One region of the Limnohabitans sp. JirII-29 genome, then DNA from elsewhere that is predicted to be linked to it. Evidence: predicted binding sites of a transcription regulator. Region 1 holds the regulator's gene; each other region holds the start of a gene.

Region 1 (4,171 bases):
TGGCCACGCCACGTACGAAAAACCAACCCAACTCGGTGACCTGAATGCCATTGCCATCCAGCGTGACCAAGCCCTGCGCTTGCATGTCCGCCAAGGTTTGAAGCTCGGTGGCGAAGTACTTTTTGAAATCCAGCAAATGCGCCACTTCGACCGACTCAAACAGGACATGGCCTTGGCACATCAAAGCCATGATGATGGTGCGGCGTACCAAATCGTCGCGAGACAAAGCCAAGCCGCGTTCTACTGGCAAACGCCCTTGGTCAAGCAGGTCGTAGTAAGCCTCTAAGGTTTTGACGTTTTGGCTGAACGTGGCCCCCACATGGCCAATGGCGGAGACACCCAGCGCGATCAAGTCGCAATCGGGCTGCGTGCTGTAGCCCTGGAAATTGCGGTGCAAGCGACCTTGGCGTTTGGCCACGGCCAAGGCATCGTTGGGCAAAGCAAAGTGGTCCATGCCCACGTACACATAGCCCGCGCCCATGAGCACACGCAATGCACTGGAGAGCATGACCAACTTGGCGCTGGCAGGCGGCAAGTCTTGGCTGTGAATGCGCCGCTGCGGTTTGAAGCGTTCTGGCAAATGCGCATAGCCATACAAAGCAATGCGGTCAGGGCGCAAGTCCACCACTTGGGCCAGAGTGCGTTCAAAAGTCTCAGGCGTCTGCATGGGCAGGCCGTAAATCAAGTCGATGTTGACCGAGTCAAAGCCCAGTGCGCGGGACGCGGCCACCAAGTCAAACACCTGCTGTGCAGGCTGAATGCGGTGCACGGCTTTTTGCACGTCGGGGTCAAAGTCTTGCACGCCAAAGCTCAGACGGTTGAAGCCCAGCAACGCCAAGGTGTTCAAACGCTCGGCGGTCACGGTACGCGGGTCAACCTCGATGGAGTATTCGCCACCGGGCGCAAATTCAAAATTGCGGCGCAACATGGCCATCAACGCGCGCAGCTCGTCATCGCTCAAAAACGTGGGGCTGCCGCCACCCAGGTGCAGTTGTGACACCGTTTGGCCTGCGCCTAAGTGCGCCACATTCAAAGCCACCTCGCGCTCCAGGTAGCGCAAATACTCAGCACCCCGCTCATGGTGTTTGGTGATGATCTTGTTGCAGGCACAGTAGTAACACAGCGCCTCACAAAACGGGATGTGGATGTACAAGGACAGCGGATAGGCTTTGACCGCCACGCCTTCGCGACGCTGTTGCAGCGCCTGCAAATAATCGCTCTCGCCAAAGGCCTCGACAAACCGATCGGCGGTGGGGTAGGAGGTGTAGCGTGGGCCTGCCACGTCGTAGCGACGCAGTAGATCTGGGCTCATCACATCGACAGGTCTTGAAGCCAGGTTGTTGGTTTGAGGAGAGGTCATCGATGGTTATCCTTTTCAGGAGGATAATGTGCCCATAAGTTGACTGACACACTTTGACCTGTATCAACTCACTGTTTTATCCCACCCTATGAGTATCCCTAGCATCAAAGTCGCTTGCTCCAACTGCAACTTGCGCGAGCTGTGTATGCCTTTGGGTCTGTCTGACGACGAACTCAATCGCATCGATGACATCGTGGCCATCCGCCGACGTGTGCCCCGTGGCGAAAGCTTGTTCAGGAATGGTGAAAAGTTCAACGCGCTCTACGCCATTCGTACCGGCTTCTTCAAAACCTGTGTCTCCTCAGAAGATGGTCGTGACCAAGTGACGGGCTTTCAGATGGCGGGCGAAATCATTGGCTTGGATGGCATCGTCAGCGACCTGCACACCTGTGATGCCGTGGCGCTGGAAGATGCCGAAGTGTGTGTGATGCCTTTTGACCGCATCGAAGAACTGTCGCGCGACATCAATGCCTTGCAGCGTCATGTGCACAAAATCATGAGCCGCGAAATCGTGCGCGAACACGGCGTGATGTTGCTGTTGGGCAGCATGCGCGCTGAAGAACGCTTGGCGGCCTTTTTGTTGAACTTGGTGCAACGCTTGCATGCACGTGGGTTTTCGCAATCCGAGTTGATTTTGCGTATGACGCGCGAGGAAATTGGCAGCTATTTGGGGCTCAAACTTGAAACCGTGAGCCGCACGTTTTCAAAATTTGCCGACGAAGGCATTGTCGAAGTGAAGCAGCGTCATGTGCGCATCTTGAACACCGAAGCCCTCAAGCTGTTGGTCAACGCACAAACGTGCCAGCCCACTTAAGCGCTTGCGCCCCAAACAAAAGGCCTGCTGATGCAGGCCTTTTGTTTGGAGTAAATCAAGTGTTCAAACAGGTTGCTCGCAGCAGGATTCTTGTTTAGGACATCCATCGGGCCGCTCGGTAGGGACCATCGGGCAACGGTTGGTTTCAAACGGAGACATGGACAACAAGGTGGTCAGCGCACTGGACCCTGCGGTGATGATCCAAAAGGCGAAAAAAGACAGGGTGTAAATGCCTTGACGCGACATCTCAACAGGTTGTCCGAACCATTGCATGTCTTGGGGGTCAAACATGGCAAACACCACGACTTCCAAAACACCTGCCACCAAAAAGGCGGGCCATACGATCCACATCATGCGTTGTGCCAACATCAAAATTCTCCTTGTTAGGAACTCGTCATCAGTGTAGGCCCGCTTGATGGTTTTCCATCATGGGGTTTTCGTGGGCATCTGCGCTTTTGGCGTCGCCACGTGGTTGCGCGCTTGCATGGCTGGCATCATCTGCTGCGCTTGTTCAGCTAGGGTTTTGTTGATGTTCAGGCCTTGGCGGTAATAGTCCTCAGCCACCACCGGATCAGGAATGCGGATGGCGATGGCCAAGGTCACGAACCCAGCCACCACGACCACCGCTGGCCCTGCAATGATGAGCCACACATGGCCGTACTTCCACCAAGGTTGCGTGTCGTGTTGTTGTTTCAATGCAGTCATAGGATTACCTCGGCACAATGAACACTGACTTCTCGACCACCGATTGGCCAGACTCCTGTGCTTGAATTTCAAACTCGATTTTGTGAGATCCAGCCTCAGCAGAACCATACGGGATATCGGCGCGCAACACAATCCAGCGAGCTTGAGCGGGTGCAACGACCACATCGGTTTCAGTTTCAATGCGTAGCTGTGGCAAACCTTTGACCGTCAAGTGGTAGGTCTGTTCAGACTCTGCTGCATTCATGATTTGCAGGCGATAGACGTTCTCTAAAGTGCCGTACTCGGTGATACGCGCCAGCGACGCGCGGTCGCGCACCACATCCACCTTGAACGGTGTACGCATGCTCAACGACACCAGCAAGCCCACCACCAACGCCACCAGGATCATGGTGTAGATCTGCACACGGGGACGCAACAAACGCATCCACATCTGACGTGGCGTCCATTTGTTTTCCATCGCGTTTTGTGTGGTGTAACGAATCAGGCCTTTGGCATAGCCCATCTTGTCCATCACGGTGTCGCAGACATCGGCGCACGCACCACAACCAATGCACTCGTACTGCAAGCCCTGGCGAATATCAATGCCCGTCGGGCATACCTGCACACACAAAGAGCAATCCACACAAGAACCTAAGTTGAGCGTGCCCAAATCGGCTTTGCGTGAGCGTGGGCCACGGGGTTCGCCCCGTTCGGTGTCATACGTGACGATCAAGGTGTCATGGTCAAACATGGCGCTTTGAAAGCGTGCATAAGGACACATGTATTTGCACACTTGCTCACGCATGAAACCCGCGTTGCCGTAGGTGGCAAAAGCGTAGAAAAACACCCAAAAGAGTTCCCATGAACTCATGTGGCTCAAAAAGAATTCCATGGCCAACTCACGAATCGGCGTGAAGTAGCCTACAAAGGTGAAGCCGGTCCAGATGGAAAAGAAAATCCAGATCAGGTGCTTGTACCACTTCTTCACCAGCTTTTCGAGCGAGAACTCGGCATCGTCCAAGCGCATGCGGGCTGAGCGATCACCTTCGATTTTTCGCTCAATCCATAAAAATATTTCGCTGTACACAGTTTGTGGACAGGCATAACCACACCACAAACGGCCCGCCACGGCAGTGAACAAAAACAGCGACAAGGCTGAGATCACCAACAAGCCGGTGAGGTAAATGAAGTCTTGTGGGTACAAGACCAAACCAAAGATATAAAACCTGCGCGAGGCCAGATCAAACAACACCGCCTGACGCGTGCCCCATTCAAGCCAGGGCAGACCGTAAAAAAGCAACTGGGTCAGGACC
Region 2 (4,171 bases), on a different contig from region 1:
CACGCCCACCCAGACATTGGCATCCACTTCTGGAAAACCCAACTCGGTCATGGTGGGCACATCGGGGTAGGCCGCTGCACGGGTTTTACCGCCATAAGCCAAGGGCTTGATGCGCTTGCTGGCCATGTGGGGGCGTGCCGACACAATGCCCGACCACGTGAGCGGCACTTCGCCACTGACCACAGCGGTCACCGCCTGCGGAATGCCGCGGTAAGGAATGTGCACGATGAACACGCCCGCTTTTTGTTTGAGCATCTCGGTGGCCAGCTGCGGTTGGCTACCCGGCCCATACGACGCGTACGACAAAGACCCGGGCTTGGCTTTGGCCATGGCCAGCAATTCTTTGAGGTTGTTGGCAGGCAGGCTGGCGTTGGCCACCAGCATTTGGCTGAACGCCACCAGTTGCGTCACAGGCGCAAAGTCTTTGTCAGCGTCGTAGGGCAGCTTGCTGTAGAGATGTGGGTTGATGGTGAAGGTGGCATCGGTGGTGAACAGCAAGGTGTGGTTGTCCGTGGACCTGGCCACCGCTTCCGTGCCAATCAAGGTGTTGGCGCCGGGGCGGTTGTCGATGGTGATGGGCTGCTGCCATTTGTCTTGCAAGCGTTGGGCCAGGGCCCGTGCCATCACATCCACGCCGCCGCCTGCGGGGTAGGGCACGATGAGTTTGACGGGGCGTGTGGGCCACTCTTGCGCGCTTGCTGAACCTGCGGCCACACAGAGCGCCGCGAACAAAACCGCCATCCAATGTTTCATGTGTGTATCCAAATACCAAAGGTTAGGATGCGGCCCAACGTCCAAGCACCCACAGAACTCAAATCGGCCCCGATCATGACACACCCCATGGCCTTTCCTTCTCTGCCTGAAGTGCGATTTGCACGTATCCCGCAAGAGTCCCAAGCACGCTACTTGGGCGACCGCTTCTCTTACATCGAAGCTGGACCTGCGGATGCGCCGTGTGTGTTGTTTTTACATGGCATTGGCAGCAATGCCACCTACTTTCGCTTTCAATTTGCGTCACTGAGCCATCGCTTTCGCGTGGTGGCCTGGAACGCACCCGGCTACTGGATGAGCGACAACTTGAAGACCGAGCACCCCAGCGATGCCGACTACGCACAGGCCGTGGCGGACTTTACCCAGGCATTGGACATCCATGACATGGTGTTGTGCGGCAACTCGTTTGGTTCGGTGGTGGCGCAGGCCTTTGCCATGCGCCATCCACAACGCGTTGAGCGTTTGATTTTGACCGGCACAGGCGTGGGCCAAAAGCAGCTCAGTGCACAACGGCGCGAAGCCTTTGAGGCACGGGCCCGACGCATACGCTTGGGTAGCTACCAATACGGTGATGCGGGGGTGGACAACCTGGTGGGGCCTCACGCCTCGCCCGCGTTGCGGGCCATGTTGGTGGCCGTCACGCGCGGCACGCAAGCGGCGGGCTTGTTGCGGGCGGTGTCATTCAGATTGAGCGACTTTTACACGCCTGATTTCGCCGCCGCTCTCACCATGCCCGTGTTGCTGGTGCAGGGCAGCGAAGACCGCACCAACCCCAGACAAGACAATGCCGACCTTCTCTTGCCCCAATTGCCGCATGGGCGATTGGTTGAGTTGGTCGGCATTGGGCATTTGCCCGAGGTGGAAGCCCCGGACACCTTCCATCAGTTGCTGGAGAGTTTCCTCAGCTCACTTGACCAGTAGCACCGGCACTTTGGCCACAGCCAGTACCTTGTGAGCCACCGAGCCCACCACCAAGTCTTTGATGGATGAGCGGCCTTTGGAGCCCATCACGATCATGTCGAACTTGCCCGATTCGGACTCGGCCTTGATTTGATCGGCAGGGTGACCATAGCGAATCACCATGTCGTGGGCCACGCCCATTTTGTCGAACAGCTTTTGTGCGCTGCCAATGTCTTTCTCGCTCAGCCCGCGCAGGTAGTCGCTGACCGCGTCTTTGGGCACGTATTTTTTGAAATGTTTCAAAGCCGTGTCGTCATGCACAGAAATGATCGTGATGTGACTTTTGCCCTTGAGTGACGCAGCCAATGTGGCGGCGTACTTGGCGCCAGACAGCGAATTTTTTGAACCATCGATCGCGACTAAAAGCTTCATGCGTTGCTCCTTGGAAATGAGTTGGTGAACTATAGAGTGAATAAACAGCACCTTGCGTGATCTTGATCAAACTAACATGAATCAAGATTCGATGAAGATGCTGTGTTTGCCCCTTTGCTCCAGAAATTCAGATGTGCTGACTCTGCGCCGCTTATTTCTTGCGAGCAGCAATGGCTTTTTCAGCCATGTCCACCAGCTCGACGCCGACGGTCTTTTTCCACTTCTCGTACACGGGGCGAGTGACTTTCACAAACGCGTCGCGTTCGGCAGGAGTGAGTTGGGTCACAGTCACGCCCATGGCAGCAATGTCTTTGAGCACCGGTTTGTCGGCTTCGATCAAGCCTTTGCGGGCCATGGCAATTTCTTGATGACCGGCATCGATGGCGGCTTGGCGCACGATGGCTTGGTCAGCCGCGGTCCATGAGTTCCAAATCTCTTTGTTCACCACAAAGATCAGCGGATCGGCCATGTAGCCCCAAGTGGTGACGAATTTTTGACCCACGGTGTGCATCTTGAGCACCGTGAATAAGAACAAGGGGTTTTCTTGACCATCCACCGCGCCGCTTGAGAGGGCGGGTTGCGCATCGGCCCAGCTCATTTGCGTGGGATTGGCTCCCATGGCGCTGAACATGTCCGAGAAGATGGGCGAACCCACCACACGAATCTTCATGCCCTTGAGGTCTTCGGGCGACTTGATCACGCGCTTGGAGTTGGTCACTTCGCGGTAGCCGTTCTCACCCCAGGCCAGTGGCATCACGCCAGACTTGTCGAGGGTTTGAAAAATCTTCTTTCCCACCTCGCCTTGCGTCAGCGCGTCCAGCGCAGCGTAGTCGGGCATCAAAAAGGGCAGCGAGAACAAATTGAGTTCTTTCACCTGGGGAGACCAGTTGATGGTCGAGCCCACCGCCATGTCGATCACACCTTGGCGCAGGGCGCTGAACTCGCGCGTTTGGTCGCCTTGAATCAGCGACACACCGGGGTAGAGCTTGATGTTGATGCGCCCCTGCGTGCGCTCTTTCACCATGTCGGCCCACAGCTTGCCCGCTTGTCCCCAAGGGGTGGGAGGGCCCAGCACCAGTGACATGCGGTACTCAGCTTTGTAGGTTTGTGCCGGTGCGGCCACCGAGAAGGCGGCCAGCGCGGTGGCCGCAGCCAACACGCTCACGAGAGTTCGACGAAGTTTCATGAATGTCTCCTTATAAAAATCAACGGTCGCAAAATCAGTAGCCCATGTAACGCGGCAGCCACAAGGCCAACTCTGGCCAAGCGATGACGGCCACCATCACCAAGAACATCGAAAACAGCATCCAGCCAACCCAGCGCACGGTCTCCTCCATGCGCACGCCCGCAATGCGGCAAGACACCATCAGGTTCACCGCCAACGGGGGCGTGAACTGACCCAGCGCCACTTTGAGTGTGAGGATGACGCCAAACCACACCGGGTCCCATTTGTAGAACTGCACGATGGGCCACAGCAAGGGCACAAAAATCAAAAAGATCGACACGCCGTCCAAGAACATGCCCACGGTGATGAGCATCAAGATCAACAAGGCCAACACACCGTACTCGCCCAGCCCAGAGTTAACGATGGCTTGGGTGATCGGGTCGATCACGCCCAGTGTGGACAACGAGTAGGCAAAGATGCCCGCCAGCGACACCACTAGCAAGATGATGGCCGACAACTCCCCCGACTCGCGCAAGATGACAAACAGGTCGCGAACTGCAATGGTGCGGTGAATCACCATGCCCACAAACAAGCCGTAGAACACGGCCACCACAGCCGCTTCGGTGGGGGTGAACCAACCGGCACGCATGCCACCCAAAATCAGCACCGGTGCGGCCAAGCCCCACGAGGCTTCGCGCAGGCTTTGCCAAAACGGGGGGCGTGGCAGGCTGGCCTCCAGCGCACCCATCTTGTGTTTGCGCGCCATCCACACGGTGGGGATGATCAAGGCCAAACCGGCCAACACCCCCGGCACCATGCCCGCGGCAAACAGCGCAGGCACCGAAGCCCCTGGCACCAACACCGAATACACGATGAAGGCCACCGAAGGCGGAATCAAGATGT
Region 3 (4,171 bases), on a different contig from region 1:
TCACCATCAGGGAATGGATCAAGGCCGTAGCCACCAGCCAGGGCATGAGCGAAGCGTTTTCGACCGGGTCCCAAAACCACCAACCGCCCCAGCCCAATTCGTAATACGCCCACCACGAACCCAAGCCAATGCCAAAGGTCAGGAAGGTCCAGGCAATCACCGTCCATGGGCGCGACCAACGCGCCCAGGCGGCATCCAAACGACCACTGAGCAAAGCAGCCACCGCAAACGCGAACGCCACCGACATGCCCACATAGCCCATGTAGAGCATGGGCGGGTGAATCACCAAACCGGGGTCTTGCAACAAGGGGTTCAAGTCCCGGCCATCCAGGGCCGCAGGCAACAAACGTTCAAACGGATTGGAGGTGGTCAAGATGAACAGCAAAAAGCCCACCGAAATCAGCCCCAGCACACCCAGCACCCGCGCCACCATGTCCAGCGGCAAGCTGCGCGAAAACAGCGCCACCGAGACCGACCACAGCGCCAGCAACAACACCCACAGCAGCAGCGAGCCTTCATGGCCGCCCCACACCGCAGCAAACTGGTAGGGCTTGGGCAACAAAGAATTGGAGTGTTGTGCCACGTACTGCACAGAAAAATCGTTGTTCAAAAAGCACGATGCCAAGGCACCAAAAGCCAGCGCCACCAACACGAACTGCAAGGCCGCCGTGGGACGCGCCAGGCTCTGCAAGGTGACTTGCATCTGCGTGCCGCGCACATACGTGCCCAGCAAGGGCAGCACGCCTTGTAGCAGCGCCACCACCGCCGCCAAGATCAGCGCGAAATGTCCGAACTCAGCGTTCATGGGGTAGCTTTCAGAGATTGAGCGGCTTTGGCAGCCGTGGCTTGATCGAGCGCATGTTTGGCTTCCGGTGGCATGTAGTTTTCGTCGTGCTTGGCCAATACCTCGCTGGCCACAAACACACCGTCCTCACCCAGCTTGCCTTGGGCCACCACGCCGCGGCCCTCTTTGAACAAGTCGGGCAACAGACCGACATAGGTCACAGTCATGTCTTGCGCGGTGTCGGTGATGACAAAACGCACGGTGTTGCCATCGCGCTGCAAGCTGCCGTCTTTCACCATGCCACCCGCACGGAAGGTACGCCCCTTGGGAGCCTCGCCCTGGCTGACCTGGGTCGGCGTGAAGAAGAACACCAAGTTGCTTTGGAAAGCATTCAACACGAAGGCCGCAGCGGCTGCAAGCACCACGATGCCTGCGGCAATCAGGGCAAAGCGTTTGGTTCTGGGTTTCATCACGACATATCCTCTGCCGGCAATTCGGCCAACACACGTTCGGCACGCAACTGCGCCAGCACCTGGCGACGCGCCACACGCGCTTGCAGCACTTCCAGCGCCAACAGGCCAAAAGTCACCCCCATGCTGCCCCACACATAAACGGCATAGCCGCCCATGGCCCAAAAATCAGCCCAACTGTTCCAGGTCATGACTGCACCTCCGGCAACTCGTTGACCCAGCTTGCATGGCGCTCACGCTGCAAGATCAAGGTACGCACGCGGTACAGCACCAGCGCCAAGGTGTAAAACCAAAACGCCAAGGCCATCAACAACATGGCCCACAGCATGACCGCCGCCATGGTGGGCGATTTGGTCAACGACACAGAAGCACCTTGGTGCAAAGTGTTCCACCACTTCACTGAGAAATAAATGATGGGCACATTGATGGCGCCCACGATGGCCACCAAGGCGCCGGCTCGGTCACCACGTCGCGTGTCGTCAATGGCCGAGGTCAAGGCGATGTAGCCGAGGTACAAAAAGAAAAGGATCAACTCTGAAGTCAGGCGCGCATCCCACACCCACCAGGCGCCCCACATGGGCTTGCCCCACAAGGCACCGGTCCACAACGACAGAAACGCAAACAAAGCGCCCGTGGGTGCCAGCGCACGCGTCATCATGCCCGACAAGCGTGTGTTGAAGGTCAAACCCAACACGCTCCAAAACGCCATGGCCAGGTATATGACCATCGACATCCAAGACGCGGGCACATGCACGAAGATGATGCGATAGCCCTCGCCTTGCTGGAAATCGGTGGGAGCCACCATGAAGCCCAACCACAGCCCAGCCCACAACAAGACCGATGCCAACACGGCCAACCACGGCCACCAGCGACCCGCCAAACCATAGAAAGTTTGCGGGGCCGCATAGTAAAACCAGGGGGTGCCGGAGCGAGACTTATTGATCACCAATTGATTACAGCGCAATGCGCAAAAACAGCTAACGGCACAGAATACCAAACAGCCCATCGGTCCATGGTCTATAAGGTCATCACGGAGCTCACAGGCCCCATTCGCGCGAGGCCTTGATTTTAAGCGCCGCCCCAGACAGCCCTCAGCCTTAGCCCTCAGCTTCTTCTTTTGATGTGGGTCAAGCGGTCATGAGGCTTGGTATGACATCCTGCGAACACAACATTTCGTACCCAAGAGGCAAGACCATGACACACCCCAGCATCCGCATCATCCGAGAAGAACACGCAGCCTTGTCGGCCATGCTGCAGTCGCTGCGCATGATGCTCCAGCGCGGCCCCAAAGATGCGCCAGAAAGATTCTTTGATGTGCTGCGCAGCATGCTGTTCTACATCGACGAATTTCCCGAACGCTTGCACCACACCAAAGAATCGGCCTTGCTATTTCCGGCTGTGGCCGAAAAATCACCGCAGTGCAAAGAGGTGATCCAGCAACTCGAGCGCGACCACACCAAAGGCGAAGCCAACGTACGTGAGTTGCAGCACCTGCTGCTGGCTTGGGAACTGCTGGGCAATTCGCGCCAAACCGCTTTCGAGTTGGCGGCCAATCGCTTCATTGACTTCTACATGCAGCACATGCAGTTGGAAGAAACAGCTGTCATTCCCGCAGCACTCCAGGTGCTCAGCCCGCAAGACTGGGAAAAACTCGATGCAGCGTTTGAGAAAAACTGCGACCCCTTGACCGGCAAATACCCACGCGAACCTTTGTACGACCGCCTGTTCACCCGCATCACCATGAACGCCCCCGAGCCCATTGGACTGGGCCGCGGTTGACCCCCTCACTCCAACGCAATGCGCAAGGCGGCGGAACAGGCCCAGGGACTGAAGAAGGTGGCGGGCAACAACATGGCCATCAAAATCGAGAAATGGGCCTGGCTGCCCAAGCCACTGGCCTGGGCCTCGACAGCGCCCGCGCCAAACACCAACACTGGCACGAACAAGGGCAAGACCAGCAAGGACAACAACACCCCGCCTCCGCGCACACCCAGCGTCAACGCGGCACCAATGCCCCCCACCAACGACAGAATGGGCGTGCCCACCAACAAGGCCAAGGTGAGGGTGAGCAAAGCATCTGCGGACAGATCAAACTGCAAACCCAGCACCGGTGCCAGAAGTACCAAGGGCAGTCCGGAGACCAACCAGTGCGCCAGCATCTTGGCGCTCACCAAAACCGGCAAAGGTGTGGGTGACAAAGCCATTTGCTCCAAGGTGCCGTCTCGGTAGTCAGCCTCAAACAAACGCTGCAAGGCCAGCATGCTCGACAACAGCGCGCCCACCCACAACACACCCGGTGCCACCAGACGCAAGGTGTTGAGCTCGGGGCCAATGCCCAACGGAAACAAGGCCGCCACGACGACAAAGAAAAACACAGCGGTCAAGACTTCGCTTTTGCGGCGCATGGCCAGCAGCAAGTCCCGTCTTAGCACCGCAGCAAAAGCGGCCCCAGTGGTCGAACTCATGGAGCAGCCTCCAAGCGATAACGCTGCACATCGACCGGTGTGCCATCGGTGCGCGCCAGACTGACCGTTTGGTGGCTGGTGAAGAGCACCATGCCACCCTGGGCCACATGCTCGGCCATCAACACCCGCAACGCATCCACCGCCTTGATATCCAGGGCCACAAAAGGTTCGTCCAGCACCCACAGCGGGGCCTGACTGGCCCACAAACGGGCCAAGGCCGTGCGACGTTTTTGCCCCTGCGACATGACACGCAATGGCAAGTGTTCACGCCCACGCAAACCCATGCGGGCCAACGCAGACAGTGCTTCGGCCTGGCTTAAAGCACGTCCGGCCACAGCCGCATCGGACAACAGGTTTTCCAAGGCGGTGAGTTCTTCTTTGAGCGACAACGCATGCCCCAAATAGAACAAAGCTGCGCGAAAGGCAGCAGGGTCGTCCCGCGTGGGGTGGCC
Region 4 (4,171 bases), 250 kb from region 1:
GCCCGGCAAACCGGCATGGCGGGCGTGTTGGTGCGTGCCACCACGCACACGGGTGCACATGGCTTCATCACGCAGCGCATGGCGCGCCAAGGCATGGCCGCCATCTCCATGGCGGCCTCCATCCCCAGCATGGCTTACCACGGGGCAGCAGCAGCAGGTGTATCGACCGCGCCGTTGTCGATTGCTGTGCCGGGCCCAGGCGACCAGCCCATCGTGTTTGACATGGCCACCGGCGTGGTGTCGCTGGGGCGCTTGATGCAAGCCAAGAAACTGCGCCAGACCTTGCCCGAGGGTTGGGCCCTGGATGCCCAAGGCCACCCCACCACCGACGCGGCACTGGCCAGCACCCCGCTGCCAATGGGTGGCCCCAAAGGTTCTGGGTTGGCGCTGATGGTGGAAATGCTCACCAGTGTGTTGGTGGGCAACCCCATCTTGACCGGTCTGTTGTCGTCTGACAGCGGAGCTCGCCAACACAAGCAAAACGCGCTCATCATCGCACTGGATACTTTTCAGATTTGCCAACGTGACAGATACGCGCAAGACCTGGCGAACACGTTACGCGCCATCAAGTCGCTGCCTGCCAGCGATCCAGCGCACGAGGTGTTGCTGCCGGGTGAACGTGGGGACCGCATGGCGCGCCAGCAGTTGCAAGAAGGCATTGCCTTGTCGTCAGCGCTTTGCGCCGAGCTCAGCCCTATCGCCAAGCAGCTCAACATCGCGCTGCCATGGGCTGACAGCGCAAGCCACTTAAGTGGCTAAGAAGCACCTCAAAGCAGCCCGTCCAGGGCTGCTGCCTTGGCTTGCTCTTTGGCTTGCAGCGCCTGCTCTTTGAGCCAGCGCTTGAGTTCGCTGTCGTGCTGGATGCGTCGCAAGTCCGCCTGTAGGCGCTCCAGCGCGTAGCGCCGGTCGGCCTGGATGCGTTGCAAGGCCTGTGTCCAGGTGTCCTCGCTGGACTGCACATCCAGCGCTACACAGAGCTCCTGGCTGAGACGTGACTGCAACTGCCACACATCGTCTTGCAAGGCGGCCAACTGCTCTTTGAGCAACACAGACATGGCGGCCAATTTGTCATGCGACATGCGCGCCATGTGCTGCGGGTCCACCTGCGCCACTTGCAATTGCAGGTGCAGCAAGGTGGTGAGGTCTTGGCGCTCGTAGGCGGCATTGACCTCGCCCATCAAGCGGGTCTTGCGCTGTTGCGCTTGCGGGTCCATTTCACGATCGGGATGCAACAGGCTGGCGAGTTGTCGGTACACGGTACGAATCGCACTTTTGGCATCGCTTTGCTGCGGCACATGCTGTGGGTGTGGGGTGGGCCGACGCTGGGCTTTGCGTGCCGCACGCTTGGCCGCCTTGCGGGCCGCGTCGGCGTCGTGCTGTTGTTGCCACTGGCGCATGCCTGCGGCCAGCACCTCATCGGGGCTTTGGTAAAGGCTGGGGTTGTGCAGCGGCTGACCCATGGCGTCCTCGATCTTTTCGCGCAGACGCTGTGCTGCCAACATGCTGTCTTGTGCCGCGTCGTGTGCAGCGTCCTCTTCGTGGTAGAGCTCATGCAGTGCTTGAACTTGCGGGTCGCTGGATGGGCTCAATTGGGTGATCAAGCGCCGCATTTGCTGGCGCGCCATGCGTTGCTGCTGGGCCGTCAAGTCGGCCGTTTGCACACGTTCATGCAACAACAGCAACAGGCTTTTATGAAGATGAGCGGTTTGATTCGCCGCCTCATACAACACCTGCATGTGTGCATAGCGGTGACGGTCAGACCATGCTTGCAAGCGCGCCATCTGGACTGACGCCGCCTCGATGCGCGCCAGCAATTGGTTGAAGGCTTGCTGCGCGGGGGTGAGGCTGTCGTTGTCAGGTGGCTGAACACGCAAGCCCAAGGTGGGTGCGGCGACGCTGGGGGTTTCTTCAGGCAAAGGGGACATCACAACCATCGGGCATTCAGTGCATGCCACGGCATGGGTGAATGCGATGTTAAGTGATCCCTGGGTGGGCCATGCACTGCAAGGCCTCAGCAGCGGCCCTGCTCACTCGTGGGTGCTTTTGCCCGTCTCGTCCATCAACCCCAAAAACACGCGCAGAAAGTACACCGCCATGACCAAAACGAACCCAATCACGGCCAAACTCATCAGCCCGTAGTCGGTAGAAAAAAGATCAGTCAGCATTTTCATCAAAGTGCTCCTTTCGAGTAACAACAGCCCAACTATGCGCGCGGCCCATGCGTTGCGCCCTGATCTACATCAAGGCATGGGGGGATCGGGTGCTGAGGCAAAATCGGGAAATGTCTGAACGCGTCATTCCGTTGGTTGACCAACGCCTCCAAGCCCTTTCTGCGGTGGTCCCGACGCAGCCTATTCTGGCCAGCGGTGGGCTCAGCGATGCACTGGGTCGTCCTTTGCATGATTTGCGCATCAGCGTGACCGACCGCTGCAACTTCCGCTGCAACTACTGCATGCCCAAAGAAGTGTTCAACAAAGACTATGCCTATCTGCCGCACAGCGACTTGTTGAGCTTTGAAGAGATCACCCGCCTAGCGCAAGTATTTGTCAGCCACGGCGTGCGCAAAATTCGCCTCACCGGCGGTGAGCCCCTGCTGCGCAAAAACCTGGAGGTGCTGGTGGCTCAACTGGCCGCGCTGCGCACGCCCGATGGCTCGCCACTCGACCTGACGCTCACCACCAACGGTTCGCTGCTCGCACGCAAGGCGCAAGCCCTCAAAGAGGCGGGCTTGAACCGCGTGACCGTCAGCCTGGACGGCCTGGACGACGCGGTGTTTCGCGCCATGAACGACGTGGACTTTCCGGTCTCGGACGTGCTGGACGGCATTGCCGCCGCACAAGCAGCGGGGCTGGGCCTGGACGCGCAAGGCCGCAGCAGCGGCCTCAAGGTCAACATGGTGGTCAAGCGCAGCACCAACGTGAACCAAATCGTGCCCATGGCCCGCCACTTCCGAGGCAGCGGCATCACACTGCGCTTCATCGAATACATGGATGTGGGTGCCACCAACGGCTGGTGCATGGACGACGTGCTGCCTTCTGCCGAGGTGATCCGCTTGATCCAACAAAGCTACCCACTGGTGCCCCTGGAACCCAGCGCCGCTGGCGAAACCGCACAGCGCTGGGGCTACGCCGATGCGTCGGGCCGCTTTGACCCAAGCCTGGGCGAAGTGGGCGTGATCAGCAGCGTGACCCAGGCGTTTTGCCGCGATTGCAACCGCGCCCGCTTGTCCACCGAAGGCAAGCTCTACCTGTGTTTGTTCGCCAGCCAGGGCTACGACCTGCGCCAGTTGCTGCGCCAAGCTCACAGCACCGACGCCGATCTGGCCTCGGCCATTGGCCACATCTGGCAAGGTCGCGATGACCGTTACTCCGAGCTGCGCGCCAGCTTGCCCACTGACGCCAGCCCTGCGGTACGCCGGGTTGAGATGAGCTACATCGGTGGATAAGCCATGACAGACCCCATCCTGCACCAAGACATCACCGGCATCATCTTGGCCGGAGGACGCGGCAGCCGCATGGGCGGCGTGGACAAGGGCTTGCAAAACTTCAACGGCATGCCCCTCGCGTTGCACACCCTGATGCGCCTCGCCCCCCAAGTGGCCGAGGTCATGGTCAACGCCAACCGCAATTTGTCGGCTTACGAGTCTTTGGGGGTGTCGGTCTGGCCCGATGCTTCGGCTGACTTTGCGGGCCCCTTGTCGGGCTTTCTGGTAGGCCTGGAGCATTGCGAAACGCCTTACCTGCTGACCGTGCCCTGCGACAGCCCGCGCTTTCCGCTCGATCTGGCCGAACGCTTGGGCGACGCATTGGCGGCGAACAACGCCGACATTGCCATGGCTGCCGCCCTCGAAACCAACGCACAAGGCGAGGTGCAGGTGCGCACGCAACCGGTGTTTTGCCTGCTGCGCCGCGAGCTGCTGGAGAGCCTGGTGCGCTTCACCCACAGCGGTGGGCGCAAGATCGACGCCTGGACCGCCCAGCACCACACGGTGGTGGTGCCCTTTGATGCACCCACCGATGATCACTTGGCCTTTTGCAACGTCAACACCTTGCAGGAGTTGCAAGCGCTGGAAAACGCCGCCCCATGAAAAGCCTCGCCGACATTGCTGCCGCCTTGCAGGGCTACGACCCGCAAGCCCTGACCGTGACCCAGGTGGGCGAGTTTTTGGCCC

Evidence for each region. The regulator FNR, encoded in region 1, switches genes on or off when oxygen is low (the NO sensors DNR and NnrR bind a similar motif). The targets are predictions, from matches to a motif close to TTGATNNNNATCAA.
Region 2: the regulator FNR is predicted to act here: its motif matches at 2,160-2,173, upstream of B9Z39_RS09970 (universal stress protein).
Region 3: the regulator FNR is predicted to act here: its motif matches at 2,372-2,385, upstream of B9Z39_RS12020 (hemerythrin domain-containing protein).
Region 4: the regulator FNR is predicted to act here: its motif matches at 2,231-2,244, upstream of B9Z39_RS02110 (DUF3149 domain-containing protein).

The regions. Positions count from the first base shown of each region.
Region 1 covers NZ_NESB01000001.1:183,210-187,380, reverse strand. Annotated here, with positions in the region: gene hemN (oxygen-independent coproporphyrinogen III oxidase) at 1-1,360, opposite strand, end outside; gene fnr (fumarate/nitrate reduction transcriptional regulator Fnr) at 1,449-2,174, shown strand; gene B9Z39_RS00890 (hypothetical protein) at 2,238-2,543, opposite strand; gene B9Z39_RS00885 (FixH family protein) at 2,601-2,879, opposite strand; gene ccoG (cytochrome c oxidase accessory protein CcoG) at 2,884-4,171, opposite strand, start outside.
Region 2 covers NZ_NESB01000005.1:138,352-142,522, reverse strand. Annotated here, with positions in the region: gene B9Z39_RS09980 (tripartite tricarboxylate transporter substrate binding protein) at 1-753, opposite strand, end outside; gene B9Z39_RS09975 (alpha/beta fold hydrolase) at 841-1,692, shown strand; gene B9Z39_RS09970 (universal stress protein) at 1,678-2,103, opposite strand; gene B9Z39_RS09965 (DctP family TRAP transporter solute-binding subunit) at 2,255-3,289, opposite strand; gene B9Z39_RS09960 (TRAP transporter large permease) at 3,324-4,171, opposite strand, start outside.
Region 3 covers NZ_NESB01000007.1:59,963-64,133, reverse strand. Annotated here, with positions in the region: gene B9Z39_RS12040 (heme lyase CcmF/NrfE family subunit) at 1-805, opposite strand, end outside; gene ccmE (cytochrome c maturation protein CcmE) at 802-1,254, opposite strand; gene ccmD (heme exporter protein CcmD) at 1,254-1,445, opposite strand; gene ccmC (heme ABC transporter permease CcmC) at 1,442-2,200, opposite strand; gene B9Z39_RS12020 (hemerythrin domain-containing protein) at 2,449-3,033, shown strand; gene ccmB (heme exporter protein CcmB) at 3,039-3,719, opposite strand; gene ccmA (cytochrome c biogenesis heme-transporting ATPase CcmA) at 3,716-4,171, opposite strand, start outside.
Region 4 covers NZ_NESB01000001.1:433,239-437,409, reverse strand. Annotated here, with positions in the region: gene B9Z39_RS02120 (Ldh family oxidoreductase) at 1-759, shown strand, start outside; gene B9Z39_RS02115 (J domain-containing protein) at 768-1,925, opposite strand; gene B9Z39_RS02110 (DUF3149 domain-containing protein) at 2,028-2,171, opposite strand; gene moaA (GTP 3',8-cyclase MoaA) at 2,282-3,445, shown strand; gene mobA (molybdenum cofactor guanylyltransferase MobA) at 3,449-4,087, shown strand; gene glp (gephyrin-like molybdotransferase Glp) at 4,084-4,171, shown strand, end outside.